DNA from 3 places in the Bradyrhizobium sp. CFUWI genome. Region 3 is predicted to be linked to each of the others. Evidence: riboswitches for the same ligand, from Rfam matches in the RefSeq annotation. Region 3 holds a riboswitch; each other region holds the start of a gene.
The links. Region 3 has a riboswitch for cobalamin ahead of AC066S_RS06925 (TonB-dependent receptor). Riboswitches for the same ligand answer to the same signal wherever they lie in the genome.

Region 1 (12,375 bases), on a different contig from region 3:
GATCCGAAATCGCTCAGTTAACTGGCCTATATTGGGGCAGGACCACGCTCACGGCTCAGGAGCACCCTATCGGCACCGCCGCATCTTCAAGCTCGTGACATCCTCCGCGTGGTCCGGTCTCAGACTCTCACCAGAGGCTCAAGCCGAAACCCGACTATGGGATGGAAACGGTGGACCAAGGACTGCCCCTTAGGCCAGGTTCAAATCAATAGCAACCGCTCATGCATTGCCTATGCTTACGAGATCCTTGGAGCCGGGTTTGCCGTATCGTCTCGCCGGTGTCCGTGCGGTTTCGAAGCAGGAAAGCGCACCGAGTTTGCGGTGGGTGCCCTGCGGTGACCGCCCCGCAGGGGATGTCCCGGGTTCTGTTGAATTTCTGAGGAGGTCGGCGTTGCCCACCTTGAGCCGGTAGGCTCGGGGTGCTGATTCCACAAAGGAGAGCAACGCCATGACGAGAGATATCACACCGGCTGGTTCGCCGGCGACTGGGGTTGTGGACGAAGCGTTTGCGGAAGTGCGGGCGAGCTTCGATCGGTTCTGCCTTGCGGCGGGGATCGAGGCGCTCGGCACGATGATGGAGGCGGATGTGACGGCGGCCTGCGGGCCGCGCCACGGTCGCGATGCGGCGCGGCGGGCGCACCGTTGGGGCCGAACGCGAGGACGGATCGGTTTCCACGGCGGCAAGATTGAGGTCGAGCGGCCCCGGGTCCGGGGCGTGGACGGCCGCGAGATCACGATCCCGAGCAGGGAAACGGCAGCGCAGGAGGACTGGCTCGGTCGCTGGGCGATGAACCTGATGCTGATCAACGTGTCGACGCGCCGGTTCGGCCGCGCCGTCCGACTGCCCGAGGGGGACGTGCCGGCACCGCCCGGATCTGGGATTTCGAAATCGGCGGTCTCGCGGAGGTTCGTTGCGCTGTCGGCGGCGCGGCTGGCCGACTTCATGGCTGCCGATCTGTCCACGCTCGACCTTCTGGTGGTCCAAATCGACGGGCTGCATCTCGACGACGATCTCGTGCTAGTCGCCGCGATCGGGGTTGACGGCGAAGGCAACAAGCATCCGCTGGCGCTGGTGGAAGGGGCAACCGAGAATGCCGCAACGGTTCAGGCCCTGCTGGACAACCTGGTCTCGCGCGGGCTCGACCCGACGGTGCCAAGACTGTTCATCGCCGACGGCGCGAAGGCGCTGTCGAAGGCGATCCGCCGCACCTTCGGTCCGGCCGCAGCGATCCAGCGCTGCCAGATCCACAAGGCGCGCAACATCATGGAACGCCTGCCGAAAGAGCATCATGCGGCCACCATGCGCCAGGCCTGGGAGCTCGATGACGCCGACAAGCGAAAAATTGATCCGCAATCTCGCGCGTCGACTCGACCAGCAATGGCCCGGCGTAGCGGCCAGCATCCTCGAAGGCCTCGACGAAATCCTGACTGTCGTCCGGTTGAAGTTGCCGAAGGAGCTTCGTCGATCGCTCGCCTGTACCAACATCGCCGAGAACATGATGGGCACCATTCGCCGCGTCACGCGCAACGTCAAACGCTGGCGGGATGCCGGTATGGCCTTGCGATGGGTCGCGGCCGGCATGATCGAGGCTAACAAGGGCTTCCGACGATTGAAGGCGCATAACCAATTGTCGGTTCTGCGTGCGGCTCTTCAAGCTCGCCACAATCGCATGACGATCAACCCCGTTGCCCACGTCACGAGGGCCGCGTAACATTCATTCCGGCAACGTCGGCCCGACCTAGTTCAACAGCGATCGGGACATCCCCGCCCCGCATCACTGCCCCTCGTTGCCGTGTAGTCGTTCCCGACGCGCTCATGAGCGACAAACCTTGGTGTAGATATATAAACCTCAGACTATACAGTGGCATACCACGGCATAATTGAGCTACGCTGAGCTTGTGCTTCAACTCGGCTCAGCGATGCGTCAGTGTCGCTCCTCCAGACTTTCGCCCGGCCCGCCTAGGCGGGACCGGGCATTTTTTCTGTTCCCAGTGCTACCTCCATTATCGGGCGCGCAAATGACCACCTCGATGAGAAGAGACCCAAGCCCGGATCAACGGCCTGGCGGATCGAATGCAGCGCGTAGCTCGCGGGCGGCAGCGACCATGTTCGCTAGCGCCGGCCGGACCTCTTCCCAGTTGCGCGTCTTCAGCCCGCAGTCCGGATTGACCCAGAGCTGCGAGTCGTGCAGCCGCGTCAGAGCCAACGCCATCAGCTCCTTCATTTCGCCCGTCTCCGGAACGCGTGGAGAGTGGATGTCGTACACGCCCGGCCCGATCTGATTTGGGTATTCGTAGTTCCTAAACGCGTCGAGTAGTTCCATTTTCGAGCGCGACGTCTCGATCGAGATTACATCCGCGTCCATTGCAGCGATCGCACCGATGATGTCGTTGAACTCCGAGTAGCACATATGTGTATGAATTTGCGTTTGATCAGCGACGCCCGATGAGCAGATCCGGAAGCAATCCACGGCCCAGTCGAGATAAGCCGTCCACTCCGATCGACGCAACGGCAATCCTTCTCGAAGTGCAGCTTCGTCGATCTGGATCATGGTCGCACCAGCATTCTCGAGATCGCGGACTTCGTCTCGGATCGCGAGCGCAATCTGGCGGCAGGCCTCGCTTCTGGGAATATCATCGCGAACAAAGGACCAGTTCAAGATCGTCACCGGACCGGTCAACATCGCCTTCATCGGCTTCTTCGTTAATGATTGCGCGTAGCGCCACCAGTCCACGGTAATAGGCTTCGAGCGCACTACATCGCCAAACAGGATCGGTGGCCTGACGCAGCGCGAGCCGTAGGACTGCACCCATCCGCTCCTGGTAAATGCGAAGCCGGCAAGTTGCTCGCCGAAGTACTGCACCATGTCATTGCGCTCGAACTCGCCGTGCACGAGGACGTCGAGACCGATGTCCTCCTGCCAACGTACGGCGCGCGCAGTCTCCTCCTTGAGGAACCTGTCGTATTGCTCGTCACTTATCGCGCCCCGCGCATGCGCCGCACGCGCATTCCGGACCTCTGTGGTCTGCGGGAACGATCCGATCGTCGTGGTAGGGAAAGCCGGCAGTCCGAAACGATCGCTTTGGATCTCTGCACGACGGGCAAATGGGCTCGCGCGCCGACGCATGGTCTGATCGATCGCTTTCATCCGGACAGCGACATTAGCATCACGGATTTTTGGCGAAGTCCGGCGAACAGTCGCGGTACATTCCGACTGGGCAAGAGCTGGCGCAACATTCTGGTCGCCTGCGAGTGCCCGCGCCAGGATCGCAAGCTCCCGCATCTTCTGGACCGCGAAAGCAAGCCAGCTCTTGACGTCGGAAACGAGCCCGGTTTCAAGTTCAACATCGACCGGCACATGAAGCAGCGAGCAGGATGGGGCAATCTGTACACGGTCCTTGCCGAGCTTCGCAATCGCGGGTTCGAGCCGCTGGCGCAGCGAGGACAAATTCGACCGCCATACATTCCGGCCGTCGACGACACCGAGCGACATGACGAGATCACTTCGGCCGCCAGCGATGATCTGGTCCAACAACTGTGGCGCTCGAACTAGGTCGAGGTGTAGTCCGGCAACTGGCAGGCTCAACGCGGTGTTCAGATTGTCCCCGAGGTCGCCGAAATAGCTGGCAACTAAGATCTTGATGGCCGGCACCTCCTTGGCGAGCCGATCATAGGCATGTCGCAAAGATTGCCGCGCCCTCTCATCCAGATCAAGAACCAGGCAGGGCTCGTCGAACTGAACCCAATTTGCTCCACGTTTGGCCAATTCCTGCAGAACTTCGATATAGGCCGGTAACAGTTCATCCAGTAGTGAGAGTGGCTGGAACGCAGGATCGGGACTCTTGCCGAGCTTTAGGAATGTGACCGGCCCGATCAGGACAGGGCGGGTCTGAAAGCCAAGGGCCTTGGCTTCCTCATACTCCTCGATCGGCTTGCGAGAGCATAGCCTGAAAGTCTGTCCTCTGCGAAACTCGGGGACCATGTAGTGGTAGTTGGTATCGAACCACTTGGTCATCTCCTGCGGGGGTGCGCCAAATCCGCGCGGTCCGTGACCGCAACTCGCATCCCGATCGTCGCATTGTGATCCGCGGGCCATGGCGAAGTACGTCTTCAGCGAAACGGATTCGGCTTTTGAGGCGTAGATCTCCGGGATGGCGCCAACCATGACACTTGTGTCGAGCACCTGATCATACAGCGAGAAATCGTTTGATGGAATGACCGTGACGCCGATAGATTTCTGACGAGCCCAGTTCGCGGCACGCAGGCCAGCTGCGTCCTCCAGCAACTGCTGTTCGCTGCTTTTTCCGGCCCAGTAGCTTTCTAGAGCGAGTTTGAGCTCGCGCCTTGGACCGATGCGTGGCGTTCCGAGCGTGGCAACGGGAAGGGAGAGAAGAGACATAGCGTTAACCCCGTGTTGGGGGCAGAAGGCCATGGCGGACGCAGGCAGGGGAAGTCGCGCAGTGCGACGGCTGCTTGGCGCACCACCGGGACACCCCGCCCGTGGACGAATATATTGTCGGGGTAGGTCTCCTGGCTCGCGGGTCATCGCTGCTGTCCGGCCTTCCCGAAGCCGCGCAGGCTTCAGTGACATCGTTGGACAGCGGCTCGCCACTCACAGTTGCGGGGGCAGCGCCGGCATCTTCACCGGCTTCCCTCTTAGCTCCGGATCAAGTGCGACCGGAGAACCTCGACGACTTGGATTATCGAGAAGACAAGTCTTCCGTCAACCTCTCAGATCATGTCTCAAGCTGGTGCTGCGACATCCGCTACGCGAATGGCCGCGCATCTTGATGCGTTGAGCCGATGTAAGCGCTCTCAAGTCAGCAATATCGGAATGACGATCGCAGCTGCCTGCGGGCCGCACGCCAGATCGGTGGAAGGGACAAATGCGGCTTGCCCGGTCGGGACTGCTGCCTCGAGCAGAACGCATCTCCGGCTTCTCAGCGCTTCTTTGAGCAAGTCCACCATCCAGCCACCTTCTCGGCCAACAGGATCCGTGTTGAACAGGCCCAAGCTGGCGAAGCCAGCAACATACCCGGCCAGCACGTTGATGTGCGGTTCAGCAAGACTCCAAATGTTCGGCGGTAAAGATCGGTTTCGCCTCGTCGCCATCGAGTGCAAAGCGCTCCTAACTGAGGCTATTCTCGAAGCGCCGCATGTCGCGATAGGAGCGGCAGACGCACCATGGCCGATGGCCGCAAATGGCCAAACGCATGGCAGAGATCGAAAGCCACATTCTGGCAACGATGCCGAACCAAACGGTTCAATAGCGGCAAACAATTCTCATCAGGAGCTTGGTACCGAGGTGTTCCGCTGCGCCATCGAACGATCCGGTGCGGGACGAGGATGCATAAGCCGGGCTGGATAGCGCTGAACGGAAACATCGAGACATTGACCAGTCGGAAAGTCGACAAAGAGGACACAAAAGCGGTGCGAATTGCCGTCTATTACCTGGCACGAAGAATGCAAGTCTTCGGCATGCCCAGTCTCCTCCTGCTGGGCATGTCCAGCACAGCAACTTGAGGCTGTCGCCGGCAGTGAAGTTAGTGGCGCGTGACATAGAGGGGAGCGCCTGCTCGCATGGGACACCATCGGTCTCCCCGTCGCGTCGCCGCTAACTTCTTGCGCTCGCGCATAACAAGTCGAAGGTTGCCCGCTTTGAATGACGTGTGGATGACACCAAATAGGCCGGCAGTTATGAGAACAGTGTCTAGAAGACGCGCGTTATGGTTTTGTCTCGGTCGACCCCTGATCTGCCTGGTCGGGCTGGCTGCGATGAGCAACAGTGTTCGCGCCATCGAGAGCCCCCATATCGAAAGATTCAAGTCAACGTGGCGAGCGCAAGACGGTGAGACAATAGAACAAATTATCTCCAACGTCTCGAAGGTGGCACAGTTCGTCCCTCGAATGTGGGGCGTCGCTGAACTCGACGAAAACGACTATGTTTTCGTTTTGTGGACCAGACACCCTGACGATATATTAGACGAACCGTACTTTATCACCTGGAGGATCGCGCTCGACGGCACGTTTCAACTTGCGTCGACCTATGCAAAGCCGATCGAATTGGGCTGGCACGCCCTAGCACTCTCGTTGATCGCCACTGAAGTCAAGGAGAGTGAAAGGGACGCAAATCTTGGCTTTCTGCATGATCCGAGCAACTTCAACTTTGTGACGACCACGCAAGGCCGCCTCGGCGATCTTCTGCGGCAGGGCCGCTGCACTATCGTTGAACCTGTTGAAGTGGACTACTTGCCGAAGCAGAAGGACAAGCCGACCGAGAAGGGTGATCTGTGGCGCGCTTTGCTTTTGGTGAACTGTGATATCCCAGGACCCCGTTTTTTTACACACAACGGGGTCATCACTTTCGAGAAGAGCGAAGGGCAAGATTGGGAGCCGCAATCCCCCTTTGCCAAGCGTATCGCGGCCTTTCCTCCTGGCTCCTGGTTCGCTCGCATGGAGCCATAGGAGCGGGAATAGTAAGAGAGGAGCGAAAGCGCGCTTGGTAAACGGTCGGGCAGAGCAAGATCGCGCCGCAGCTTATTTACCGCCGATCGCCTCAGAGCAACTGCAAGACATTCAGCTCGAAAGTCTCGGTGCTTACGCCTTCGCAGCAGTCGCGAGCCTTTCCCGCAGCCCTCAGCCCGTCAGGAAAAATCGGGCAGCACGATTACTCGGGTGTTTTGCTAGGAGTTGGCCGCAGCGGCGCGTGCCAGCTAGCGAAATTTTGCCCCGACTCAGTGAGAGGATAACAATCTGCCGGGGAACCAGCCCTCCATGCTACTCCTCAAGGGACGGGACATGGAGAAGCCTCGGGCCCGATCCGGCGTGCACGCGGCGCATCGCGCCCGGGCTGGTGAGCATGCCGATACCGAGGCGGCACGATCGAATGCTGCGACGAAACTCTAAAAGGGTAACGGGGCAGTGTTAGCGGGCCCGCATGCCCGCTGAGCACCGGCGAGGGCCCTCGGCGAGGAGCCCCGGAGCCGTGCGCGAGGCATCGAGGACCGAACTGAGTCAGGTCGCCCACGGTCGCGAGCACGGTAAATTGCGCTGTTGGTACTGTCCGGAGATCGGAACGGGTCTGAAACTCCAGCAGGCAAGCCGAACCCGACTGGTTCGCGGTCGAGGTCCACTTCAGTCGTTCTCCTTCCGCCGTGTCCGATTGATGACGCGTTGTGCCTGGAATCAGACACGGGAGGCGCGAACATTCACCCCGGCGCGGCACGGGCCAAGTGATCTCGCTCGATTCAGACACAGCCGGCAGACCATAATTGATGGCACATCGATTGCTGGGGACATGCCAAAGAGCCGCAGGGGATCGCCGACCTCGCGGTTGCCAAATCAGGAATTCACCACGTGGTTCGAGCCGGCGGGGCACAAGTGTGACAAATCGTCCCTTGGAGGAGACATGGCAAAACCAGCGCTGTCGTCACCCGTTGGAGACATAGTGCAGCAGAGGTGGATCGATCTCGCCGCCGCATATCCGTTGCTTTGCCGGCTCCGCCTCAACGACAGCATCGACAGCCATATCTCTGTCAGTCTTGCCGACCCTCAACACCTTTTCTTTGAGTCAATGCGTTCGGGGGTGGTTTGGACTGGCAACCGTGAGTAATCGCATCAAAGTCAATATCAGCTGCGACAGTTTTGACGATCCCTGCCAACTGGCTATCAATCCGACTGGCTTCGCCGTGCGCGCGTAATCAAATTCAATGAAGTGCGGCAGCGATCGGCTCAAGACACCGAGGACAGCTTTATGAACGCTCCACCAGAGACGATCACTCCAGTAACCGACGTGACGGCTGCGACCTGGGATAATCTGTCGCCGCTGCTGGTTGATATCCGCGCGCGTCGAAAGGAATTCGCCCGAGCGCAGAAGATTCCAGACGAGATCATCGAGGGCTTCAAGCGGGTTGGCGTCTATCGAGCTTTGGTCGCCAAGCGATTCGGCGGCGAGGAGCGAACGCCGGCCGATTTTTGTCGCCTGATCGAGCGTATTTCCCAAGTCGACGGCTCCGCCGGTTGGGTCGCCAGCTTCGGCGATGGGGCTCGCTACCTCGCTGCTCTTCCGGAGGACACGCTTCACAAGGTATACGCGAATGGACCGGACGTGGTGTTGGCAGGTGCGCTTTTTCCGCTCCAGCCCGCCAGGCGGAGCACCGACGGGTTTGTCGTGAACGGCGTATGGCCATTCGCCAGCGGCTCACCGGGCGCAGATCTGATAGGCGTTGGGATCACTGTGGAAGACGATCCGACCGGTGGCCTTGCGCGGGTAGCCGTGATACCGGCCGAGAAGGTGACAATCCGCCCCAATTGGGACGTCATCGGTCTGCAAGGCACCGGCAGCCACGACGTCGTTGTCAACGATGTCATTGTGCCGGAGGAATGGACCTTGATCCGCGGCGGTCCGCCGACACTCGACGCGCCGATCTATCGTTATCCGTCCATGACTTTCGCTGCCCAGGCGCATGCGATTGTCGGCATCGGTATTGCACGCTCGGCGCTAGACGAGGTGATCGCGGAGGCCGGAAGCCGCACCTCAATCACAGGAGCGCCCGTCATGGCAGAGCGCGGCTATGTCCAACTGGAGATGGCCAGAGCCGAAGCCATGCTGCGTTCCGCCCGTTCCTTCTTCTATGAGGCCACCGAGGAGCTGTGGGAGGAAGCGATCAAGGATGCGGTAAACCCGCGCACCGCGACCCTGATGCGCCTCGCCGCGACAAACGCCGCGCGGCAAAGCGCTGAGGTCTGCAACATTGCCAGCGTTCTCGCTGGAAGTGCGTCGCTCTATACAACCAGCAATCTGGCGCGAGCGATGTGCGACAGCTTCGTGGTTGCCCAGCACGCAGCTTTAAACGAGGGAACCCTCCAGAGCGCCGGCCGACTCCTGCTCGGAAGTGCAGCACAGCCGGGATTTCCATGAAGTGGTTCATCCACGTTCCGCACCCCTCCCACAACTGATTGCCGCACCGCGATATCATGCTGTCTGCAGCTACAAGACTTAGCGACCTGCCGGCCTTCTTTAAAGGAAGAGGCGAGAGAGAGAGAGAGAGAGAGAGAGAGAGCCTTTCAGTCGGGCTCTTCTCAAAAAGACAGCTCCATATCCGTGGAGCAAGCAGCCTTCCCCGTCGCAAACATAACGAGCGCCCTCATAGGTCTCTGCGCACCCGCCTCGATCATTGTCATGTCGTGCACGATCTACACGCAACAGCCGCAACGGCTCGCGGTTCGTCTCACAAAGCTTCTAAGTGGCGTTTTGATTGGGAGCGAATTCGCGGCGCGATGTCGGCGGACTGGGAGATCATTCGGCTGCGCCAGGAGAACGGACGACTGCGCATGGAGCGCGACATTTTAACGCTGGTGATACCAGTCGGAAGCCAACAAGGTCGGGGTGATGAACTGACGATTCATGATCGCCAACGCACGCGATCTTTTGGACGAGACGAACACACGACATCACACAAGAAATATGACGTGCAATGTATCTGGAGCGCTCGCGCGTATATGCCCATCCAAAAACGGTATGCGGGACGCATGTCGACCGATGGCGGATCACTTGCTATCGGCGAGAGATCGGCGGCTTGAGTTTTATTCGAGTCAGCTCAAAAGACCTTGAATCGCACGTAGCGTCACGTTGTACCATTTTGCAGTAGCTGACGCGGATGCCCGACAAGCGGACCGGGCCGCTGTTTGCTGTCGACCTCGGTGAGACGATGATAGTAGTGCGGTCGATGTGCATACGGCAGAGGGGGACGCAGGTGCGCCAATCACTGCCTGCGGATCGCTCGAACGCGCTCCGAGTGCTCGCAGGAATAACAAGGTACTTTCCCAGGCCCCGGGGACGGTAGGGCGCTACGTTCTTCGGCCGGCACGTTGATGCCATGCGAACAGCCGCCGCGGACCGTCTCTATTCGGGCCACTCACTAGATCAGCATGACTTTGACGATCCTCAGCACAACGGACAATACCTCCTCCAGCGGTGCGAGCCAGTGTTGAGCTGCATTCCGTCAATATCGGTTTGAAAAAAGGAAATGACGCCAGACTTCTGCGACCATTGATCATTCCGTAATTAGAATTTGCGGCGAACGTTGTGCTGCAAATAACCGTCGGCAGCGCTCCCTCTGTCGACGACTAACTTCCGCCCGGCCATCGAAATGAGGCCGGGCGTTTTTTTTGCGTCACTGAATGACAGTTTTGGAGTGTTCTGGCCCGCGGTGTTTGATGATTGCGAAGGGTTAGGGAGAGAAACAAACGTAAGCGATCGGGCATGAGTTATGGAGAGAACCGTTCGCGTCATCTTAACGCTCTATCCGTTCGACGATCTCGTCGATCCCTGCGCGTGATGATGGCGGTCGACGATCCGACCGTGTGCCCGGACGCAGTGCACGGTGCTCCCCGAGATCGAGCGCTCGGTCGGCCGCCCCATCTGTCCCGGTGAGCTCTCGCGTCCGGACTTTCTCGCGCTACGGCTTCGACGTCGTGCAGGTGGGTGACAGCAGGGATATGCGCGCCTTCTGATCAGGAAGGGCGTGATCAGAGAAAACTTCTGCGCGAGATCACGTGAAACTCTGAACCCCAATTTGAATGGCCTTCGCGCAACCGACCGACTAGTATCAATCCATGTCTCGCCGTGTGTGTCAAACTGCTACTATCATCCTGCCGCTGCTGTCGGTCGTCGCGAACGCTGCGCCAATTAAAAAGGGGCCCATCCGGTTTGGCAAGGCTACGGCTTCCTGCCCGGCTATCGCCAGCCGCTGAGCAATAGCATTCCGCTCTACAAGCAGAAGGACTTGATGCGCCGGCTCTCGCGCGCCGACCGGCGCCACTTGTATATTGACCCGGTTCCTCAGTATTTCGGTTGGGACGGCGAGTGGCACTATTTCGGCCAACCCGGCTTCCGCGGCGGCCGCTACAACGGAGGCAGTTTCGGGCCGTGCTCGACGCGGACGCCGATCGGGCCGATCTGGAATTGCGGGTGATCGGGCCGCGCAGCTAGGAGAAACTTCGCGCCATTGCGCCGGGATCACGTCGCGGCGTTTACTGACGTCCTCTCCCGAGTTCGTGATCGCGTTGCCGCCACACAGGCACGGCGTGCTCGCAGATTCGATGATCAGCTCCGCGTGCGGCAAATGAGCAGGCAAGTAACCGCGATTGGGATGACGATCTTGATCCGATCCGGCGCGAGATCGGCCGCCGATGATCGCCGCCGCCCTCTACTACGCCGCGCCCAGGACGCCCTGCCTGACAATCGGCTGCTGCAGTTATGCTGGACGCCTTGCGGCAATTCTGTTCTGGAATGAACACATACTTCAGCTCGCTTTCCCATTGACACAAGAATAGCGACGCCAATCGCGTGCTGAAATCCGCCGATCTCAAGGAATTACGAGAACCGATGCAATTGTACTGGCAGTTGCTCGAAGCAGTGCACCCGCTTCCTAGAAGACCAGGCCATACAGCAGCCGTTCGAACGATTCAATGCTTCGAGCGCCGGCTGCAGGGTTAGAAACCCACCACCCGCCCGATGTGGACGTCGTGCGCCGGGTCTGTAATGGCAACCTAGAAACGGGAGCGCCCGTCCGGCCACCGATATCCGCTCAAATGATCACCCGTTGTGCAGAATTGGGCGGCTAAGCCCGCCGGTCAGGTTTTCCAACGATGAATGAGGCCCTCGATGTGAATCGTCACTAGAAGCGCGTATTTTTGAGCAATACATCACCCTCCACCGCGCGGGGATAGTGGGAAGCCACTTCGAATGATGGCAACAGGTCAAGAATAGCTTGCAGGGACAACTGCCCTTCGTAGAGCTCGCGGTCGCTATATTCCGTGTAGACGAAGCGCGTGTTGCCCAAGGTCTGCATGCCGCCAGCGATGACATCGGCTTCGGCTCCCTGGACATCCATCCAGATGAGATCGATCGTATTCAGCTTAGCTTCGCTGCACCAATCGTCAAGCCGCCGCGTTTCAACCGAAACAGGGCGATCGAACCGAACCCAATCATACACAGTAAGATGGTTCTTCGGGCGGCGTATTGAGCCGGAGAGGTCCCATTCCTTCGCATCACCGTCTGCATTGCTTGGATGGAAGTCGATCATCCCGTTTCGATCACTGATCGCGATTTCAAGCAGCTTCACCCTATAGAGGGATGGGCCCAGCTTCTTCTTGAAGCGCGCGATCGCTCTGGGGTCCGGTTCAAAGCAGTAGAGCTGAGCTTGCGGGCAGAGGCTGAGAAACTGTTGCGTATCGGTCCCGTCATTGCAGCCGATATCCAGGATGACGGGATTCGGCTTCTGAAGAAGTGAAACAATGTGCTGGTGTACTTCGACAGACGACACAGGTGCTTTTCCCATTTGGCGCGGAGATCGGATGAATTTCGTCTT
Region 2 (4,110 bases), on a different contig from region 3:
TGTGGTTCCGCCGTGCTCGTCTGCTCATCGTCTCTCCTGATTCGCGGGTCAATCTTGCCCGCCGTCAGGCAGAAACTCCACTTATCGCGCTGTTCAGATTTGCGGGACCAGCTCACTCATCCTCAGGGTAATTGAGGTGAACGCGATCTACGATCGCGTTCACAGATGGAAGATCTTCGCACTCCATTGCTCGCCAAGGCATGCAATGCACTTTCAGTGATTTATTAACCGCTGTTCACTAGCATCAAATGCTGGCGGGCAACAGTACACGCCCTGACGCTCGGCTGCTCAATCCGTGAGCGGAACAGACTCTAGTCCTTTTGCCCCGAGGTCGTATGCGCCGTATAGATGGGCCGATGCGGGGCCCTTGGGGAAAGAGGAGCAGAACTGCTCAAAGTCGCGGAAACCTTCATTGCCAATCCCGAGCCAAGCCCCTGCCAGGGGGGAGGAGTAGAGACTCGACGGGAAGCACCTACAGCGGACATCGCCGGGTGAAGGGATAGTCCAGACCACGAACGCCGGAAGGGTGACAGGCGACGCGATCGGATCATGAAGCGTTTCAAATCGTCCCGTCAGGCTCAACTTTTCTGTCAGTTCATGATCAGGTCGCGAACCTTTTCCACATCCTCTCTCTCGGAGCCGTCACTGCCGACTTCCGTCGTGGTTCGCGCGAGCGAGCCTTTGCGACTTGGCGCGAGATCTCCACGACAAGCGCTCGCCGAACCTCGACCTTGGGGCTGCTCCAATTCGTTAACTTGACGGTGCCGCCTTGACGAATCTCCGCGAGCGGCGCCTATATGTAGCCCGTCACGGTCTTCCATTCCCGCATCTCGTAGGATGGAAGCTAAGAGGGAACCCGGTGCGCCGGCAACGGCTATTCCGAGGCTGCCCCCGCAACTGTAAGCGGCGAGCGGTTGTCATCATGGTCACTGGCGCGACAGCGCTGGGAAGGCCGACAGCCGCAGCGACCCGCGAGCCAGGAGACCTGCCGCGACAGAACGAACGTCCTCGGGCGGGGTGCCCCGGTGGGTTGCTTGCAACTGGTGATATTTGCCCGGTCTCCTCGCAAGTCGTCCGCACGGCCCCCCAGCCTCAAACATCGCGGGGTTGCCGATGTCGCCGTCTTACGATTTCGATCAGCATGGTCATCTCATCGAGATGCCGAGTGTGCGGCCGCTCCCAGCGCAGGCCAAGCCTACCACGCCTGAGCTGTGTCTTGTGCAGCCGCCGCCATCGCCGGCTCCGCTGCCAAGGCCCCTCGCGCCATCGCCAAGGCCGTCTGACCTCACGCTCGATCGGTCGCGCGACAACCTGCTGACGTCGTTCGGCAAGCTGACGCTGACCGACCGTTATCTGCTCGCCGGCGAAAGCCTCCAGGACATGTTCGCCCGGGTGTCTTGCGCCTTCGCGGACGATGTTGCGCATGCCCAACGTCTGTATGATGGGATGTCTCGACTGTGGTTCATGCCGGCCACACCGGTGCTCTCCAACGGCGGCACCCCGCGCGGCCTGCCGATCTCGTGCTTCCTTAACTCGGTGTCGGACTCGCTCGAAGGCATCGTCGGCACCTGGAACGAGAACGTCTGGCTTGCCTCCAACGGCGGCGGCATCGGCACCTACTGGGGGAATGTTCGCTCGATCGGCGAGAAAGTGAGGGGCGGCGTCACCTCGGGCATCATCCCGTTCATCCACGTCATGGACGGCCTGACGCTGGCGATCAGCCAGGGCTCGTTGCGGCGCGGCTCGGCGGCGGTCTATCTCGATATCCACCATCCCGAGATCGAGGAGTTCCTCGAGATCCGCAAGGCGTCCGGCGACTTCAACCGCAAGAGCCTCAACCTACATCACGGCATCAACGTCACCGACGAGTTCATGCGTGCCGTGGGTGCCGGCACCACGTTCGCTCTGCGCAGCCCGAAGACTAACGAGGTCGTCCGCGAGATCGATGCCCGCCAGCTGTGGCAACGTATCCTTGAGAACCGGCTGCAGACGGGCGAGCCTTATCTCTTGTTCATCGACACCGTGAACCGCGCGCTCCCCAAGCACCAGCGCGAGCTCGGCCTCAAGGTCTCGACCTCCAACCTGTGCAGCGAGATTACGCTGCCGACCGGCATCGATCATCGCGACGAGGAGCGCACCGCGGTGTGCTGCCTGTCGTCGCTCAACCTCGAGACCTGGGACCAGTGGAATAAGGAGCCCGGCTTCATCGAGGACGTCATGCGCCTCCTCGACAACGTGCTCACCCACTTCATCACAGTGGCGCCGGACGGCATGAAGCGTGCCCGCTACGCCGCCCTGCGCGAACGCTCCGTTGGCCTCGGCGTCATGGGCTTCCACTCGTTTCTCCAGGCCAAGGGCATTCCGATGGAGAGTGTCCTGGCCAAGTCGTTCAATCTGAACATGTTCCGAAAAATCCGTCGCGATGCCGACGCGGCATCCGTGGCGCTCGCTCGCGAGCGTGGCCCGTGCCCGGATGCCCTGGAACGCGGCGTGATGGCGCGCTTCAGCCACAAGATAGCGATCGCGCCGACCGCCTCGATAAGCATCATCTGCGGCGGCACCAGCGCCTGCACCGAGCCAATCCCGGCCAACATCTACACCCACAAGACGCTATCCGGCGCCATCTCGGTGCGTAATCCGCATCTCGCCAAGGTGCTGGCCGCCAAGGGCGCCGACACCTCGGCGACCTGGCAGTCGATCATCGCGCACGAGGGGTCGGTCGCCCATCTCGACATCCTGTCGGAGCACGAGAAAGCGATCCTTCGCACCGCCTTTGAGGTCGACCAGCGCTGGATCGTCGAGCTTGCCGCCGATCGCGCCCCATTCATTTGCCAGAGCCAGTCGATCAACCTCTATCTGCCGGCCGACGTCGATAAGTGGGACCTCCACATGCTGCACTGGACGGCATGGAAGCGTGGGGTGAAGAGCCTCTACTACTGCCGTTCAAAATCGATCTCGCGCGCGGCGTTCGCCGGCAAGATTGCCGAGGATGACACGGCAACGCCGGCGCCGCAGCGCACCGACTATGAGGAGTGCCTCGCATGTCAATGATCGATCTGTCGTCCGTCGATCCGCGCACGCTGATCGGCAAGGGGCGCGTCGGCCTCCTTGATTCGACCGGCAGCTATGACGTCGATCGCTACGCCTGGGCTTACGAGTTCTGGAAGCGCCAGCAGCAGACCCACTGGATGGGCGAAGAGGTACCGCTCGGCACCGACCTCAAGGACTGGGCGTCGGACCGCGTCACCGCCAACGAGCGTGCGCTGCTTACCCAGATCTTCCGTTTTTTCACTCAGTCGGACATCGAGGTCGGCGACAACTATCTCAAGCGCTACATCCCGATCTTCCAGCCGCTCACCGTCCAGATGATGATGGCCGCTTTCACCAATATGGAGACGGTTCATATCGACGCCTATGCGCTGCTGCTCAAGACGCTTGGTATGCCCAAGACCGAGTTTGAGGCATTCCGCGGCTATGCGCAGATGCGCGCCAAGGCGGACTACATGCACGAATTCGGCGTCGACACCGTGGCCGATGTCGCCCGCACCCTGGCGATGTTCGGAGCCTTCACCGAAGGCATGGCCTTGTTCGCGAGCTTCGCCATGCTGCTCAACTTCCCGCGCCACAACAAGATGAACGGCATGGGACAGATCGTAAGCTGGTCAGTGCGCGACGAGAGTCTCCACTGCGAGGGCATCATCAAGTTATTTCACGAATGGCACCGCGAAACCGGCGCGGTGACGCGCTCCGTCCGCGACGACATTGTCGACGTCGCCAAGACCATGGTGAACCTGGAGGAGAACTTCGTCGAGCTCGCCTTCGGCCTTGGCAAGATCGAGGGCATGCTGCCTGAGCACATCCACGCCTACGTCCGCTACGTCGCCGACTGGCGACTGACCCAGCTCCGGATTGCCCCGGTCTTCGGCTTCTTCGAGGCGAAGGAGGGCGGGTTCACACAGCTCAAGGCGCATCCGCTGCCGTGGCTCGTCGAGATTCTCAATGGCGTCGAGCACGCCAATTTCTTCGAGCAGCGCGCCACGGAGTACTCCAAGGCGGCGAGCCGCGGCAGCTGGGACGGCGAAAACGGGGTGTGGGCGGCTTTCGGCCGTA
Region 3 (12,375 bases):
CTCGTGTTGAGTTACGCAACCGGCATCGCCGCAGGCGGCGTTGCCTTGAAGCTCGCAGCCGAAACCGTGCGCGAGCAGGGCGTCGGCTCGTTCGCGGCGCGGACGATCGCCACCACGATCCTCGTCTTCACGTTCTTCGAGATCCTGCCGCACTTCCCGGTCGGCGTCTCCGAGGTGCACTTCATCCTCGGCTCGACGCTGTTCCTGCTGTTCGGTGCCGCGCCCGCGGCCTTCGGCCTCGCGTTCGGCCTGCTGCTTCAGGGCGTGTTGCTCGAGCCGGTCGACCTGCCGCAATACGGCATGAACGTCACGACGCTGCTGGTGCCGCTGTTCGCGATCCAGGCGATCGCCACGCGGATCATTCCGCGCAACACGGCCTATGTCGACCTGAAGTATCGGCAGGCGTTGGCGCTGTCGACGACCTATCAGGCCGGCGTGATCGCCTGGGTGGCGTTCTGGGCGCTCTATGGCTCCGGCTTTGCGATGAGCAACCTCGCCAGCATCGCGACGTTTGCGGCTTCCTACGCGCTGGTGATCGTGATCGAGCCGCTCGCCGATCTCGCCGTGCTGGCGCTGGCGAAGTCGCTGCGCGGCGTCACCGCGCCCGGCCTCGTCACCCCGCGCCTGCACAACGCAGCTTAAGCGAGACAGGGGGCGGCCGTCATGGCCGCCCCCACGCGCGATGCTCACGCTTTCCCTGATCGGCATCGGTTGCGGCGATCCTGGCCAGCTCACGCGCGCCGCCGTTCAAGCCATCAACGCCGCCGACCTCGTCCTGATTCCGCGCAAGGGAACGGCGAAGTCAGATCTCGCCGATCTCAGGCGGACGATCTGCGCGGATGTGCTCACCAGCGACACGACTGCCATCGCCGAGTTCGATCTTCCCGTGCGCGATGCCGCCGAAACGGATTACCGCAAGGGCGTGGACGACTGGCACGATGCGGTCGCCGCGACCTGGTCGCGGGCGATCGCAGATCATCTCGGAAGCAAGGGCAAGGTCGCGCTGCTGATCTGGGGCGATCCTTCGCTGTACGATTCCTCGCTGCGCATCGCGCGGCGGCTCGATCCCTTGCCCAAGATCGAGGTCGTGCCCGGCATCACGTCGATCCAGGCGCTGTGCGCGGCACATGCGCTGCCGCTGAACGATATCGGCGAGCCGTTTCTGGTCACGACGGGGCGGCGCTTGCGCGAAGGCGGCTGGCCGCAAGGCATCGACACCGTGGTGGTGATGCTCGACGGCGGCACGGCATTCGAATCGTTGGATCCGGCAGGGATTCACATCTACTGGGGTGCCTATCTCGGCATGCCCGATCAGATCATCATGTCCGGCGCCCTCGCCGAAACCGGCCCGCGCATCGTCGCGGCAAGGCAGGAAGCGCGCGCGCGGCATGGCTGGATCATGGACAGCTATATTCTCAAGCGCAGGCGTTAAGCGAGGCAGCATGCTCCCCGAATGGGTCACCCGGAACTGCCCCGCGATCTCCGCGATCCATCGCGAGGCGGCGATTGCGCGGCAGGCGCAGCTGACGAAGCCGACCGGCGCGCTCGGCCGGCTCGAGCAGCTTGCGATCGAGCTCGCAGGCCTGCAGGCAACCGAGCAGCCGCGCGCGGCGCGGGTGCCGATCATCGTCTTCGCCGGCGACCACGGCATCGTCGCGCAAGGCGTCTCGGCCTATCTGCAAGAAGTGACCATCGCGATGATGGCGAATTTTGCCTCCGGCGGTGCTGCGATCTCGGTGCTGGCGCGCGAGCTTGGCTCCAGCCTGGAGGTGGTCGACGCCGGCACGCTGGCGCAGCAGGAGATGGCGGGGATCGTCACCGACAAGCCGCGCCACGGCACCCGCGATTTCAGCGTGGAGGCTGCGCTCACACCGGCCGAACTGGCGTTTGCCTTCGAGGCCGGCCAGCGCGCGGTTGCGCGCGCGGAGGCCAATCAGCCCGATCTGTTGATCTTCGGCGAAATGGGGATCGGCAACACCACGGCGTCGGCAGCGATTGCGGCAAGCCTGCTCGGCATCAGCGCCGAGGAGATCGCGGGCAGCGGCACTGGCGTCGACGCGGCCGGCCGGGCACACAAGGCACGCGTGATCGATGCCGCGATTGCACGTCACGGCGTTGCGGGCGCGGCGCCTGAGAAGATACTGTGTGCTGTCGGCGGGCTGGAAATCGCCGCGATCTCGGGCGCGATCATCGCGGCCGCGCAGCGCCGCATCCCGGTGCTGATCGATGGCTTCATCGTGTCGGTCGCAGCGCTCGCAGCGGTGCGGCTGAACCCGTCATGTCAGCCCTATCTGCTGCCGTCGCATCAATCGGCCGAGCAGGGCCACCGCCTGGTGCTGCGCGCCCTGAACGTGCAGCCGCTGATCAGCCTCGATCTCAGGCTCGGCGAGGGATCGGGCGCCGCCATCGCGCTGCCGCTGGTGCGCGTCGCCTGCGCGCTTCACAACGGCATGGCCACCTTTGCAGAGGCCAATGTGCCCGACAGGCCTAGCTGATCCGCTGATTGACCGAGACGACGCGCCAGCCGGTCGCGAGGCGATCGATCCGGGTCAGCGACAGCGGATCGATCACGAAGCGCAAGGCGGCTTGTGGCGAGAGATCGAGTGCGATGCACAGCGCGGCGCGGATGGTGCCGGAATGCACGATGAGCGTGGCTGGTCCGGCTCCGATCCGCGACAGACCGAGCCGCACGCGCGCGACTTGATCCGCAAAGCTTTCGCCGCCCGGTGGCCGTCCGCCGGCCGGATCGTTCCAGAACTGCGCATAGGCCTCGCCGCCGGCGGCAGCGAGCGCGTCGTGCCGATGGCCGGTCCAGTCGCCGAAATCCTGCTCGCGGAATTCGCTGACCTGCTCCGGTTCGAGGCCCAGCGCTTGCGCGGTCTCGACCGTGCGCCGCGACGGGCTGGCGTAGCTCGCAGCGTCCCGCGGCAGGCGCTGCCGCAGCGCCTCCAGTTGTGTGCGATCGCGGAGAACGGCCGGCGCATCGGCGGCATGGATCGTCCCTTTGACGCCATCGACCGGCGCGTGCCGTATCAGCCAGAGGAAGGTCTCGCCTTCCATGCTCATCTCCAAGGAAGTTGGTCGCTGTGGCAATAACGCCGCAACTGGCACATTGACTCTGTTGTGACGGTAATCCTAGATGCTCGCGACGGTTTCCCCGAGAGGGGATGAAAAGGGAATGCGGTGCGGGGACGTTGTCCCCAATGCCGTGGCTGCCCCCGCAACTGTGAGCGGATAATCCTTCGTCAGAAGCCACTGGGTCCTCGGTCCCGGGAAGGCGACGAAGTGGTGATGACCCGCGAGCCAGGAGACCTGCCGTCAGCCGTGGTCACACGCGAAGATGTCGGTCGGGGAGTACAGACATTCGGCTTCATCGGGCGGCCGCAAGGCCAAAAGGTGAGACCTCGTTCGCTGTGACGTGCCACTGACGTCATACCGAGGTTTCCAGCCGTGTCTTCCATCCGCATCTTCCGACCGCGCCATTTCCTGCTTGCTTCGGCGGCTCTCACGTCCTTTGCAGCGCTCGATCTGCCCGCCGCACAGGCGCAGCAGGCTCGCGAACCGCTGCCGCCGGTCGAAGTGTCGCCGGCCCAATCCCGCAAGCCAGCCAGATCAGCCGGCCGGGAGGCGCAAGGCCCACGCCGCGCGGCAGCGCGCAGGCCTGCCGCCGCATCCGCAGCGCCCAAGCCCGTCGTCCCGGCTGCGACGGTGCAGACGCCGCTCAACTCCAATGCCGTGGCCGAGAGCGCCTCGCGGCTCGGCCTGACGGTGCGCGAGATGCCCGCGACCGTCGAGGTGATCTCGGCCGAGACCATGCGCGAGCAGGGCTACCGCACCGTCTCCGACGTGGCCCAGGGCGCGGTCGGCGTCACCTCCGGTGACGATCCGGCCGAGCCGTCCGCCTTCTCGATGCGCGGTTTCACCAACAGCCAGATCAACACCCTCTACAACGGCATCAAGATCGGCCCGCAGAACATGACCTCGCGGATCATGGACACGGCCAATCTGGAGGCCGTGGAGTTCTTGAAAGGCCCGGCCTCGCTGATCTCGGGCGAGGGCGCAGCCGGCGGCGCGATCAATTTCGTCACCAGGCAGCCGCACACGGGACCGATCAGGAACGAGGCCGATTTCTCCTGGGATTCCCTGAACTCGTTCCGCGCGCATTACGGCTCAGGCGGCAGCACCAACGTGCAAGGCCTCGACTACCGCTTCGACGTCAGCCGCTCCGCGCTCAACGGCTTTGCCGACGACACCAATACCAAGATGCTGGATGTGTCCGGCCAGCTCAACTACCGCATCTCCGACAGCCTCAAGGTGTGGGGTGCGATCGAGTACCGCGAGGATCGTGGCAAGGCCTATTGGGGCGCGCCGCTGGTGCCGATCGCCTTCAGCGGCTCGCATGCGACGAGCGGGATCGTTTCGGGCAATTACGTCTCGAACTACAACAAGACCGATCTCGGCGCGGTCACCATCGACGACCGCACCTTCAACACCAATTACAACGTCCTCGACAATCGCAACGTCGCGCAGGAAGTCTGGTTGCGCGGCGGCTTCGAGCTGAAGCTCGCGCCCGATCTCACGCTGAAAAGTCAGGCCTATGGCTATGGCGCCGAGCGCACCTGGTTCAATAACGAGATCGAGGCGTTCAACTCGACCACGAACCTGGTCGATCGCGAGCGCTTCTACGTCGCGCACAGCCAGCGTCTCGTCGGCAACATCACCGACCTGATCTGGGACACGAACATCGCAGGTTTCGACAATCGGCTGGTCACGACGTTGTCCTCGAGCTATCTCGATTTCGTCAGGCCGGGCGCGGCCAATTTCCCTGGCGATTCCGTTTCGCTGGTCGATCCCAACCGGGGCTTCTACGGCCTTCTCACGACGCAGCAACAGACTGCGCGTATCGACAACGAAGCCCTCTCGTTCGAGGACCGGCTGAAGCTGACCCGGACCTTCGCGCTGATCGGAGGCATCCGCGTCGAGCATATCGGACTGGATCGCAACTCGACCGACAAGAGCGGCTTGGAGAAAGCAGGCTTCCCGTACACGAAGGACTGGGCGCCTGTGACGGGGCGCATCGGCTACACTTGGGAGGCCGTGCCCGGCCTGACCTTCTTCAGCCAGTATGCGACCGGCGCGGATGTGTCGGCCAACAACATCTTCCTGCTCACGCCGACCCAGCCGCTGGACCTCACCACCGCACGCACCTACGAGACAGGCGTCAAGCATCTGTTCTGGGACAACAGGGCGGAGTGGTCGTTCTCGGCTTACGACATCGTGCGCAAGAACGTCTATGCCGCGGCCGGCGGGCAGGCGCTCAACATCGCCGGGCGGCAGGAGTCCAAGGGCGTCGAGCTTGCGGCGTCGTTGCGTCCGATCGAGCCGCTGCGGCTCTGGGGCAACATCGCCTATGTCGATGCGCGCTATGCCGATTACAATTTCGCCGGCGGCTCGTTCACCGGCAACACGCCGCCGAACGTCCCGCGCATCGTCGCCAATGCCGGCGCGTCCTGGCGCTTCTTCACGCCCTGGCCGGTGGAGCTCGGCATCACCGGCCGCCATGTCGGCGACCGCTACAACACCGATGCCAATGTCGTGACGATGAAAGCCTACACGGTGGCCGACGTCTACGCCTTCGTCGACATCCCCAAGACGGTGTTCAACGTAGTCGACCAGGCCCGCCTGACCTTCCGCGTCCGCAACATCACCGACAAGCGCTATGCGATCTGGGGCGATCCGTTCTATCCGGACCAGATCCTGCTCGGCGCGCCGCGGACTTACGAGCTCTCGGCGGCGTTCAAATGGTAGGACGCTGACCGCATGCTGGGCGCGGTCGTCCTGTTGCATCGCTGGCTCGGGGTCGCGTTCTGCGTGCTGTTCGCGATGTGGTTCGCGACCGGCATCGTGATGCACTTCGTTCCGTTTCCGTCGCTGACGGAAGCGGAGCGCTTTGCCGGCCTCGCGCCGGTGGAGCATGCGGAGACGAGGATCTCAATCGCCGACGCGGTCGCCGCGAGCGGGGTCATCGATGCCACCCGCGTGCGTTTGGTCCAGCGGATCGGCGGATCGGTCTATATCGTGTCGGGTGCATCGCGCGTCCGTGCGGTCCGTGCCGCCGACGGGCAGGACGCAGCTTTGATGTCTGCCGATCTCGCGCTCGCCATCGCGCAAGATCACGCCCGCCGCCGCGGGCTCGATGCCGCGCGGGCCGGGAACGTCGCGCTGGAAGACTACGGTCAATGGAGCGTGCCGAACGGCTTTGACCGCCATCGGCCCTTGTTTCGCATCGCCCTCGGCGACGCCGCTGGAACGGAGATCTATCTGTCGTCGCGCAGCGGCGAGGTCGTCCTCGATACGACGCGAGGCGAGCGCGGCTGGAATTGGGCCGGCAGTGTGCTGCACTGGATCTATCCCACGGTCCTGCGGAGCAACTGGTTGCTGTGGGATCGCCTCGTCTGGACGCTGTCGCTGCTGGCCTTGCTCGCGGCTTCGCTGGGCGCGCTGCTCGGGATGGTGCGGATCAGCATGCGAGATCGCCGGATCTCGACGCCCTACCGCGGCTGGCATGCGCTGCATCACCTCGTTGGCCTCGCGGCAACGGTGTTCGTGCTGACCTGGATTTTCAGCGGCTGGCTTTCGATGGATCACGGCCGGCTGTTCTCGCGCGGGGAGCTGAGCCCCACCGAAGCCGGCGTGATGAACGCGGCACCGGACTGGACGGCGGCTCCGTCATTCGATCGACAGCCGACAGCGGCGCCGGTCCGCGAGGTTGAATGGTTTGCCTTCGGCGGTCATGTCTATCGCCGCGATCGCTCCGCCCTCGGCGTCCAGACCTTGGCCATGGCAGGGGATGCGTCCCGTGCGGAATTTCTGACCGCGCGCGACGTCGAAGCGCTCGCGGTGCGGCTCGCCGCTGGATGCGGCACGCCGTCAATTTTGGCCGGAAACGACGACTATCCCGCGCATTCCGCCGTCCCCGGAGCACCCGTCTACCGCGCGCGCTGCGGCGATCTCTGGTTCGACATCGACGGTGCCGGCGGCCAGGTGCTGCAACGGCTGGATGCCTCGCGGCGCGCCTATCGCTGGTTCTACAGCGCGCTGCACACGCTCGATTTTCCGGTCCTCATGGCGCATCCACGATTGCGCGATATCGTGATCGTCGGGCTCTGTGCGCTGGGCTTCGTGTTCTCCATGACCGGTGTGGTCATCGGCTGGCGCCGCTTGCGGCTCTCTCTGATGGTCTGACCAGGCGAATCAGCCGCGATCTCGGCGCGCTGCACACGTTCTGCGACCGCACCCTCGTGGATCGCAACGTTGGCGACAACTCTTTGAGGCCCCGGGCGGCTCAAAATCGCGATGAGATCCTGCTGGCGAAGGGCCGGTTAGTGGCATACCATTTGCAAGCGAATGGGCTCTGGTTTCAACTGCTCTTGGCCAACGATTGGCCGGCATCACGGCATTACTTGGAGGACTTCATGGATCGCAGGACCGTATTGAAGGGACTGGCTGGCGCGGGTGGTTTGGCATTGACCGGCCTCGCGGCCCCGGCGATCGCACAAGGCGCATCGGCCCGCACCCTGCGCTTCGTGCCCCAGGCCAATCTCGCCAATTTCGATCCGATCTGGGGCACGCAATATGTCGTGCGCAACGCCGCCGCGATGGTCTGGGACACGCTCTACGGCATCGATTCCTCGCTGCAGCCGCAGCGTCAGATGGTCGAGTCCGAGGAAGTGACGGACGACGGCACCACCTGGACGTTCAAATTGCGGCCGGGCCTCAAGTTCCATGACGGCGAGCCGGTGCTGAGCAAGGACGTCGTTGCGAGCCTGTCGCGCTGGTCGGCGCGCGACCCCATGGGATTGATGATCAAGGCGCTCCAGCAGGAGCTCACTGCCGTCGACGACCGCACCTTCAAATGGGTGCTCAAGCAGCCCTTCCCGAAGATGCTTTACGCGCTGGCCAAGAACAACTCGCCGTGCAGCTTCATCATGCCGGAGCGAATCGCGCAGACCGATCCGTTCAAGCAGATCACCGAATATGTCGGCTCGGGGCCGATGAAGTTCGCCAAGGGCGAGTGGGTGCCCGGCGCGAAGGCTGTGTTCGAGAAGTTCACCGACTATGTGCCGCGGCAGGAGAAGGCCTCCTGGCTCGCCGGCGGCAAGCAGATGCAGCTCGACCGCATCGAATGGATCGTGATGCCGGATCCGGCCACGGCAGCCGCAGCGTTGCAGAACGGCGAGGTCGACTGGTGGGAAAACCCGATTGCGGACCTCGTTCCGGTCCTGAAGAAGAACAAGAACATCAGCGTCGACATCGGCGATCCGCTCGGCAATATCGGCTCGTTCCGCATGAACCATCTGTTCGCGCCCTTCAACGACGTGCGGGCGCGGCGCGCGGTGCTGATGGCGCTCAGCCAGGAAGACTACATGCGCGCGATCGTCGGCGACGACAACGCGCTCTGGAAGCCGCTGCCCGGCTTCTTCACGCCGGGCACGCCGCTCTATAGCGAGGTGGGCGGCGAGATCCTGAAGGGCAAGCGCGATCTCGATGCGGCCAAGAAACTGCTCGCCGAGAGCGGCTATTCCGGGCAGCCAGTGACGTGCATCGTGGCGCAGGACCAGCCGATCACCAAGGCGCTGGGCGACGTCACCGCCGACCTGCTGAAGAGGCTCGGCATGAATGTCGACTTCGTCGCTACCGATTGGGGCACGGTCGGCTCGCGCCGCGCGCAGAAGACCCCGCCGGGGCAGGGCGGCTGGAACATGTTCCACACCTGGCACGCGGGCGCCGACTGCATCAATCCGGCACCGTACACCGCCATTCGCGCCAACGGCGACAAGGCCTGGTTCGGCTGGCCGAACAGCCCCGGCACGGAGAAGGAGGTCGCGTCCTGGTTCGAGGCCAAGAACCTCGACGAGGAGAAGGCCGCCATCGGCCGCCTCAACAAGGCGGCCCTCGATGACGTCGTCTACGCGCCGACGGGCTTCTTCCTGAGCTACACTGCGTGGCGCAAGAACGTCTCCGGCATCACCAAGGGGCCGCTGCCGTTCTTCTGGGGCGTCTCCAAGTCTGCATGATCGTGCGCTGAGGCCAGATGCTCTCCTATATCCTCCGCCGCATCGCCGCGACCCTGCCGGTCATGGCCATCGTCGCGCTGTTCGTGTTCAGCCTGCTCTACATCGCGCCGGGTGATCCGGCCGTGGTGATCGCGGGCGACCAGGCGAGTCCGGAGGATGTGGAGCGCATCCGCCAGAGCCTCGGCCTCAACCGTCCGTTCCTGGTCCAGTTCGGAAGCTGGGTCTGGCGCATCCTGCACGGTGATCTCGGCACCTCGATCTTCACCAATCTGCCGGTGTCGGCGATGATCGGGCAGCGTCTCGGACCGACGCTGTCGCTGATGATCGTCACGCTGCTGCTCACGATCGTGGTGGCGGTGCCGCTCGGCGTGGTGGCGGCGTGGAAGGCCGGCAGCCTGATCGACCGCGTCATCATGGGCTTTGCCGTGTTCGGCTTCTCGCTGCCCGTCTTCGTGGTCGGCTACATGCTCGCCTACATCTTCGCACTAGAGCTCGAATGGCTGCCGGTGCAAGGCTACACGCCGCTCAGCTCAGGCTTCTGGCCGTGGCTGGAAAACCTGATCCTGCCGGCGATTGCGCTCGGCTGCGTCTACATCGCGCTGGTCGCGCGCATCACCCGCGCGTCCATGCTCGAAGTGCTGCAGCAGGATTATATCCGCACGGCCAAGGCGAAGGGCCTCGGCCAGGGCGGCATCCTGTTCATTCACGCGCTGAAGAACGCGGCGGTGCCGATCGTGACGGTGATCGGGATCGGCATCGCGCTGCTGATCGGCGGCGCGGTCGTGACCGAGAGCGTGTTCGCGATTCCCGGTCTCGGCCGGCTCACGATCGATGCGATCCTGCGGCGCGACTACCCCGTCATCCAGGGCATCGTGCTGCTGTTCAGCTTCGTCTACGTCCTCGTCAATCTGATGATCGACGTCATTTACACGCTCGTTGACCCGAGGATCCGCTATTGACCGACACGACCGTCAATCCGCAATCGCTTCCCGCCGGGTTCGTCCTTGCACCACAACTGCCTGAAATCCTGCGACCGGTCACGATCCGGCGCGGCTTCCTCGGATTCCTGCGCGGCCATCCCACCGTTGCGATCGGCGGCGCATTGCTGCTGACGCTGGTGCTGATCGCGATTTTTGCGCCCTATCTCGGGTCGGTCGATCCGACCGCGCTGGCGCCAGCCAAACGCACGCGCGCGCCGTCAGCCGATTTCTGGTTCGGCACCGACGTGCTCGGCCGCGACATCTATTCGCGCGTGCTCTACGGCGCGCGGGTCTCGCTCACGGTCGGGCTATCGGTCGCAATCTTTGCGTCCGCCGCGGGGCTGGCCATCGGCATGGTCTCCGGCTTCATCCGCTGGGCCGACGGCATTCTGATGCGCTTCATGGACGGGCTGATGTCGATCCCGCCGATCCTGCTCGCGATCGCGCTGATGGCGCTGACCCGGGGCAGCGTCGGCAACGTCATCCTGGCCATCACCGTTGCCGAGATCCCGCGCGTCTCCCGTCTCGTCCGCAGCGTCGTGTTGTCGCTCCGCGAGCAGCCCTATGTGGATGCGGCGGTCGCCTGCGGCACGCGCACGCCGATGATCATCCTGCGCCACATCCTGCCCAACACGGTTGCACCCATGCTGGTGCAGGCGACCTATATCTGCGCCAGCGCCATGATCACCGAGGCGATCCTGTCCTTCATCGGCGCCGGCACGCCGCCGACCATTCCGTCCTGGGGCAACATCATGGCCGAGGGCCGCGCGCTGTGGCAGGTCAAGCCCTACATCGTGTTCTTCCCGGCGGCGTTCCTGTCCGTGACCGTGCTCGCCGTGAATCTCCTCGGCGACGGCCTTCGCGATGCGCTCGACCCGCGCATGGCCAAAAGCCTGTGATGGATCGAGGCTGATCGCAATGGCCCTGCTCGAAGTCGACAACCTCCAGACCCATTTCCGCACCCCTGGCGGCATCAACCGCGCCGTCGACGGCGTATCCTTCCATGTCAATGAAGGCGAGACGCTGGCCATCGTCGGCGAGTCCGGCTGCGGCAAGTCGGTGACCTCGATGTCCTTGATGCGGCTGATCCCGGAGCCGCCGGGCCGGATCGCAGGCAGCATCCGCTTTGCGGGCAAGGACCTCCTCAAGCTGTCCGATCGCGAGATGCGCGCCATCCGCGGCAACGACATCTCGATGATCTTCCAGGAGCCGATGACCAGCCTCAATCCGGTCCTCACCGTCGGCCGCCAGATCCGCGAGACGCTGATGATCCATCAGGGCCTGGACAAGCAGGCCGCCGAGGCGCACGCGATCGAGATGCTGACGCTGGTCGGCATCCCCGAGCCGGGGCGGCGGGTGCGCGAATATCCGCACCAGCTCTCCGGCGGCATGCGCCAGCGCGTGATGATCGCCATCGCGCTCGCCTGCAACCCGAAGCTTCTGATCGCGGACGAGCCCACCACCGCGCTCGACGTGACGATCCAGGCCCAGATCCTCAAGCTGATGCTGGACCTCAAGCGCCGGGTCGGCGCCGCCATCATCCTGATCACCCACGATCTCGGCGTCGTTGCCGAGATCGCCGAGCGCGTCATGGTGATGTATGCCGGCCGCAAGGTCGAGGAGGCGCCGGTCGCCGAACTGTTCCGCTCCCCGCGTCATCCCTACACGCAAGGCCTGTTGGGCGCGGTGCCGCGGCTCGGCTCCTCGCTGACGGGCACCGCGAGGCGGCTGGCCGAGATTCCCGGGCAGGTGCCGGATCTGCGCAAGCCGATCGTCGGCTGCGTCTTCGCCGGCCGCTGCGCGCTCGCGACCGATCTGTGCCGGCAATACGCGCCGGGGCTCGAAGAGAAGGGCCCGCGCCACATCGCCGCCTGTCATTACGCGGCCAAGGGAGCCGTCGCGGCATGAGCCCTCCGTTGCTCCAGGTCAACGACCTCAAGAAACATTTTCCGGTCAAGGCCGGGCTGTTCAGCCGCAAATCCGAATTCGTCTATGCGGTCGACGGCGTGTCCTTCGAGATCGCGCGCGGCGAAACGCTGTCGCTGGTCGGCGAGTCCGGCTGCGGCAAGTCGACGGTCGGCCGCGCCATCCTGCGGCTGTTCGACATCACCGCGGGGCAGGTGATCCTCGACGGCCAGCGTATCGACGATGCCGCGCCGAGCACGATGCGCCAGATGCGACGGCGCGTGCAGGTGGTGTTCCAGGATCCGTTCTCCAGCCTCAACCCGCGCATGCGGGTGCGCGATATCCTGGCCGAGCCGATCCGCAATTTCGGCCTCGCCAAATCCGCAGAGGATCTCGAAGTTCGCCTCACAGCG

Region 1: another riboswitch for cobalamin. It lies ahead of metE (5-methyltetrahydropteroyltriglutamate--homocysteine S-methyltransferase); the one in region 3 lies ahead of AC066S_RS06925 (TonB-dependent receptor).
Region 2: another riboswitch for cobalamin. It lies ahead of AC066S_RS38455 (ribonucleoside-diphosphate reductase subunit alpha); the one in region 3 lies ahead of AC066S_RS06925 (TonB-dependent receptor).

Annotation. Positions count from the first base shown of each region.
Region 1 covers NZ_JBWJZE010000044.1:9,079-21,453, forward strand. Annotated here, with positions in the region: partial or broken gene AC066S_RS37180 (IS256 family transposase) at 449-1,712, shown strand; gene metE (5-methyltetrahydropteroyltriglutamate--homocysteine S-methyltransferase) at 2,055-4,400, opposite strand; cobalamin riboswitch at 4,505-4,706, opposite strand; gene AC066S_RS37190 (hypothetical protein) at 4,817-5,113, opposite strand; gene AC066S_RS37195 (nodulate formation efficiency C protein) at 5,777-6,466, shown strand; gene AC066S_RS37200 (acyl-CoA dehydrogenase family protein) at 7,755-8,921, shown strand; partial or broken gene AC066S_RS37205 (hypothetical protein) at 10,619-10,977, shown strand; gene AC066S_RS37210 (FkbM family methyltransferase) at 11,683-12,330, opposite strand.
Region 2 covers NZ_JBWJZE010000070.1:411-4,520, reverse strand. Annotated here, with positions in the region: partial or broken gene AC066S_RS38460 (hypothetical protein) at 532-773, shown strand; cobalamin riboswitch at 794-1,007, shown strand; gene AC066S_RS38455 (ribonucleoside-diphosphate reductase subunit alpha) at 1,114-3,051, shown strand; gene AC066S_RS38450 (ribonucleotide-diphosphate reductase subunit beta) at 3,042-4,110, shown strand, end outside.
Region 3 covers NZ_JBWJZE010000002.1:680,026-692,400, forward strand. Annotated here, with positions in the region: gene AC066S_RS06905 (energy-coupling factor ABC transporter permease) at 1-642, shown strand, start outside; gene cobF (precorrin-6A synthase (deacetylating)) at 683-1,432, shown strand; gene cobT (nicotinate-nucleotide--dimethylbenzimidazole phosphoribosyltransferase) at 1,443-2,495, shown strand; gene AC066S_RS06920 (histidine phosphatase family protein) at 2,488-3,060, opposite strand; cobalamin riboswitch at 3,133-3,334, shown strand; gene AC066S_RS06925 (TonB-dependent receptor) at 3,451-5,808, shown strand; gene AC066S_RS06930 (PepSY domain-containing protein) at 5,821-7,245, shown strand; gene AC066S_RS06935 (ABC transporter substrate-binding protein) at 7,476-9,077, shown strand; gene AC066S_RS06940 (ABC transporter permease) at 9,095-10,036, shown strand; gene AC066S_RS06945 (ABC transporter permease) at 10,033-10,956, shown strand; gene AC066S_RS06950 (ABC transporter ATP-binding protein) at 10,976-11,965, shown strand; gene AC066S_RS06955 (ABC transporter ATP-binding protein) at 11,962-12,375, shown strand, end outside.